2 regions of the Streptomyces sp. NPDC005263 genome follow, and region 1 is predicted to be linked to the other one. Evidence: riboswitches for the same ligand, from Rfam matches in the RefSeq annotation. Region 1 holds a riboswitch; the other holds the start of a gene.

Region 1 (2,446 bases):
GCGAGGGTCCCCCGCCGAGATGGGCGGCCACCGCCGACCAGACGTCGCCGACGCCGATGTCCGCCGGGCCGATGGTGACGGCCACGGCGAGGGACCCCGCCAGGGTCACGAGGCCGGCCACCGTCCGCAACGCCGTGGCCGTGACGGACGAGGTCGTCACCCGGCGAGCCCGTCGGCGCGCAGCGCCGCGGCCACCTTCTCGATGCCGTCGACGGTGCGGATCGTGGGGTTCATGGCCTGGCCGCTGAGCGTGACGTACCTCTTGTGCTTCACCGCGTCCATGGTTTTGGTCGCCGGATCGGACTCCAGGAAGGCGATCTTCCGGGCGGCCGTCTCGGCGGTCTGCGAGTCGCGGGTGAGATCACCGATGACCAGGACGTCGGGGTTGCGGTCCGCGACGGTCTCCCAGTTGATCTGCGGCCATTCCTGCTTCGTGTCGTCGAAGACGTTCTTCGCGCCGAGCGCGTCGGTGATGATGCCGGGGGCGCCGCAGCAGCCCGCCATGTAGGGGGACTCCTGGTTGGCGAACCAGTACAGGACCGAGGTGTCGGAGGCGTCGATCCCGGAGGTGGCTCTGGCGACGCGGCTCTTCAGTGAGGCGACGAGCTTCGCGCCCCGCGCTTCGACGCCGAAGATCTTCGCCAGGTCCCGTATCTCTCGGTAGACCGATTCCATGGTCAGCGGCTGGGTGCGGGCGCCGTCGCCGTCACCGCTGTTGTCCTTGCCCTCGCAGTCGGCGGGAGAGAGGTAGGTCGGCACGCCCAGCTCCTCGAACTTCTCGCGCGGGGCCACGCCGCCCTGCCTGAGGGTGGAGGCGAAGGAGGCGGCGACGAAGTCGGGTTCGGTGTCCAGGACCTTCTCGAAGGAGGGCTGGTTGTCGGAGAGCCTGGGCACCCGGGTGTTGTCCTTCGCGAGGCCCTTCAGGACGGGGTCGGTCCAGGTGGCGGTGCCCGCCATCCGGTCCGCGAGGCCGAGGGAGAGCATGATCTCGGTGGTGCCCTGGTTCAGGGACACCGCTCGCTTCGGCGGCGACGGGATCCGGATCCGCTGCCCGCAGTTGACCAGGGTGCGGCCCGTCGCGGTGGTGGGTGAGCCGGGGGGCCCGGTGGACGAGCCGCCGCAGGCCGTCAGGAGGAGCGCCCCGGAAAGGAGCAGGGCGGAGCGGCGAACAGCAGGGGTGACGGGCACACAACATCCTCTGGCGTCGAGGGCCCGGTCGCGGGGCCCGTTCGTACGGGTCGCCAGCAGGTCTTCGGACTCGGGATCACCCGGCCGGAGCGCCTTCCCGGACCCTGGTCACATGTGACCGTCGTCCAGTGGCTCGCGTTGCCCCGCTCGTCACCCTCACCGCTGCGCGTCAGTTCCGGATTCGCACCGGATTCCCTTGACTGGCTTGGGCAAATTATCACGTTGTCACACCGGTCCGAGGGGCAGTGCGGGGCCGGGCCGTCGTCCCTGCGGCACGTGGCCGCGCCCAGCAGGGCAACGCAGGTCACAGTGACAGGGAGTGCAAGGTCACAGCGGTGTCCTCTGCCGCTCCTTTGGCGGTCTGACCTAGCATCCGAGCATGACGGTCCTGCCTGACGACGGGCTCTCGCTGGCCGCCGAGTTCCCTGACGCGACGCACGAGCAGTGGCAACGCCTGGTGGCGGGCGTCCTGCGCAAGTCGGGAAAGGAAGTCTCGGGGGAAGCAGCGGAAGACGCCCTGTCCACCGCGTTGGAGGACGGGTTGCGCACCCGCCCCCTGTACACCGCGAACGATGTGACGCCCGAGCCCGGCTTCCCCGGGTTCCCCCCGTTCGTACGGGGCGGCCGGGCCGAGGGAAGCGTCACCGGCGGCTGGGACGTCCGGCAACGGCACGCCGCGACCGGCGGCGACGCGGTGCTCGGGGATCTGGAGAACGGCGTCACCTCGCTGTGGCTGGTCGTCGGAACGGGCGGCCTGCCGCTCGGCTCCCTCGGCCGGGTCCTCGACGGCGTCCACCTCGACCTCGCGCCCGTCGTCCTGGACGCGGGCAGCGCATTCGACGCCGCCGCACGGGAGTTGCTGGGCCTGTACGAGGAGCGGGGCGTCGCCGACCACGCGGCGATCGGCAACCTGGGCGCCGATCCGCTGGCCCACCAGGCCCGTACGGGCGACGCGTCGGACTTCGCGCCGGCGGCCGCTCTCGCGCGGCTGTGCGCCGACAGATACCCGGGGCTGCGGGCCCTGACCGTGGACGCGCTGCCGTACCACGAGGCCGGCGGTTCGGCCGCGCAGGAACTGGGCGCCTCCCTGGCGACCGGCGTCGCCTACCTGCGTGAGCTGACCGAGGCGGGGCTCAGTGTCGAACAGGCCTGTGCTCAGCTGGAGTTCCGGTACGCGGCCACCGCCGACCAGTTCCTCACCATCGCCAAGCTGCGCGCGGCCCGACGGCTGTGGGCGCGGGTCGCCGAGGTGTGCGGG
Region 2 (2,446 bases), on a different contig from region 1:
GTTCAGCAGCCGTTCGGCCAGTTCGCCGAAGACGAGGCCGAAGCCTGCCCACAGGGTGATCTGGATGGCGAGGGCGGACAGCCGGAACCGCCACAGCAAGGCGGCCGGGAAGTCGCTCGGCACCTCGTTGACGGCGGGCAGGAACGCGTACGCCAGCCCGATCGCGACGGCGAAGCCGAGGACGGCGACGACGGTGGCGTACCAGGTGCCCAGCTTCGGCGCGAGCCGCTTGCCCGCGATCACCGCGGCGATCGCCAGGAGTACCCCGAGCACCATCATCAGGAAGTACAGGGTGGTGCGCTTGCCGATGGTGTCGTGGTCGCCGACGGCGGGCGGGTTGGCCGGATACTTCAGGAACGGCACGACGTACACGGCGAGCAGCGCGGCCCCCGACAGCAGCAGCGCCGTGGCCCGCGGGCTGAAACGGCCCACCCGGCCGAGCGCGAAGCAGAAGGCGAGAGCGGCGATGCCGCCGAACGCCACCCCGTAGATCAGAACGCCGGTGGCCAGGCCCGCGGTGGACTGTAGGGAACGGGAGACGAGTTCGACCTCGTGTTCGTGGGCGGGGGCGTGGGAGTCCTCGAAGCTGATGGCGCTGTCGACGCTCGGTTCGCCGAGGAAGTAGGCGACGACCAGGGCGAGCACGCCGGCACCCAGGCCGGCGAGCATGCCCCGAACGAGCAGATTTCTCACTGTCGCGGAGTTCATGGGTGTGCGGCGTCCCTCAGGTCAGTGGCAGGGGAAGCCGAGGAGGTGGCGGGCGTCGTGGACCCACTCGTGGACGTCACCGCCGGAGACGACCGAGGTGGCGCCCTGTTCGGCGCCGACGAAGTACAGCAGGACCAGCATCAGGATGCCGAAGAAGACCGCCCACGGGGCGATGGCCTTCAGCGGGAGTTTGGCGGGAACGACGGGGGTGGTGGTCGTCGGCTGGGCGACATGCTGCGCCATGGCAAGAGCCTCCTCTGGGAGTTCGCGTCCCATCTCGGTGGTGCACATGACGACGGCCACGGGTCTGACTCGCGGTGCCCCAGGGGGCGCACCGTCCACAGTGGCGCGACCGTGCCGGGTTCTCACCGGCTTCCGTGATGCCGTCGTCTATCAGGGCGACGGTATCGTGAGTCGGGTCTGGGGCCAATACCGCGCCACCTGGCGTGATCCCGTTCTCGCCCGCCAGGTGACGCGGATCACCGCCCGCTCAGCGGTCGCCGAGGCGGCGTCCGTCCCGCTCGCCGCGTCGGCTACGCGGTGGTGTCCGGTGCGGTGAGGCCGAGTTCACGCTCGCCCAGCGGCTCGAAGAAGCGCTCCACGTCGGCGTCGGTCACCTCGGCGAGAGTCGTCGGTGACCACCGTGGGGCGCGGTCCTTGTCGATGACCTGGGCGCGGATGCCCTCGACCAGGTCGGGTGTGGTCAGGGCCGCGCACGAGACGCGGTACTCCTGTTCCAGTACCCGCTCCAGCGTGCCGAGCCGCCGGGCGCGGCGCACGGCGGCCAGGGTGACCTTGAGGGCGGTGGGCGACTTGGACAGCAGGGTCTGCGCGGTCTCCTTGGCAGCCGGGTCGCCCTGGTCCAGCAGCCGATGGACGATCTCCTCGACGGTGTCGGCCGCGTAGCAGGAGTCGATCCACTCCCGGTGACCGGCCAACTCCGCCTCCGGCGACGGCCGCACATGACGGTCCAGGGCTTCCCGGACGGACAGCTCGGTGAGGTCGCCGACGAACTGCCCGAGTGAGGCGGACGGTACGTAGTGATCGGCGAGCCCGCACCACAAGGCGTCCCCGGCACCGATCGGCGCCCCCGTGAGCGCGAGGTGGGTGCCCAGTTCGCCCGGGGCGAGGGCGAGCAGATGGGTGCCGCCGACGTCCGGCACGAACCCGATACCGGTCTCCGGCATGGCGATCCTCGACCGCTCGGTGACCACCCGGACACTGCCGTGCGCGGAGACGCCGACACCGCCGCCCATGACGATGCCGTCCATGACGGCGACGTACGGCTTGGGGTAGCGGGCGATACGGGCGTTGAGGTGGTACTCGTCCCGCCAGAAAGCGGCCGAGGCGGCGCCGTCCCCGTCACGGGCGTCGTCGTGGACGGCGCGGATGTCGCCGCCCGCGCACAGGCCGCGCTCCCCCGCGCCGGTGAGGACGACGGCCTCCACGGCCGGATCGTCCGCCCACGCGGCCAGTGCGTCGCCGATGCGGCGCACCATGACGTGGTTCAGGGCGTTGATGGCCCTCGGCCGGTTGAGCATGATGTGGGCGACCCGGCCGGTGGTGTGCAGCAGGACGGGTTCCTCGCCGCCGGTCATCCGGATGTCCCTGTCAGGCCGCGGGCCATGGTGACGCGCATGATCGTTGGTTCCTTCCACGACTGATGGACATGCCGGTCATGGACGATCTTCTCAATGCCGGACTCACCGAGGTGGCCCGGGGGGGGGCGCGTCGGTCG

What was found. A riboswitch is a leader RNA that binds a small molecule or an ion and turns the genes downstream of it on or off. The one in region 1 is predicted to bind cobalamin.
Region 2: it holds a riboswitch for cobalamin, as region 1 does, so the genes downstream of both, ACFYRY_RS24285 (CbtB-domain containing protein) here and ACFYRY_RS33675 (ABC transporter substrate-binding protein) in region 1, are expected to answer to the same signal.

Annotation. Positions count from the first base shown of each region.
Region 1 is NZ_JBIAKJ010000009.1:173,820-176,265, forward strand. Features, by position in the region: gene ACFYRY_RS33670 (FecCD family ABC transporter permease) at 1-130, opposite strand, end outside; gene ACFYRY_RS33675 (ABC transporter substrate-binding protein) at 157-1,188, opposite strand; cobalamin riboswitch at 1,226-1,408, opposite strand; gene ACFYRY_RS33680 (methylmalonyl-CoA mutase family protein) at 1,568-2,446, shown strand, end outside.
Region 2 is NZ_JBIAKJ010000005.1:364,720-367,165, forward strand. Features, by position in the region: gene ACFYRY_RS24280 (CbtA family protein) at 1-708, opposite strand, end outside; gene ACFYRY_RS24285 (CbtB-domain containing protein) at 730-951, opposite strand; cobalamin riboswitch at 989-1,129, opposite strand; gene ACFYRY_RS24290 (enoyl-CoA hydratase/isomerase family protein) at 1,242-2,306, opposite strand.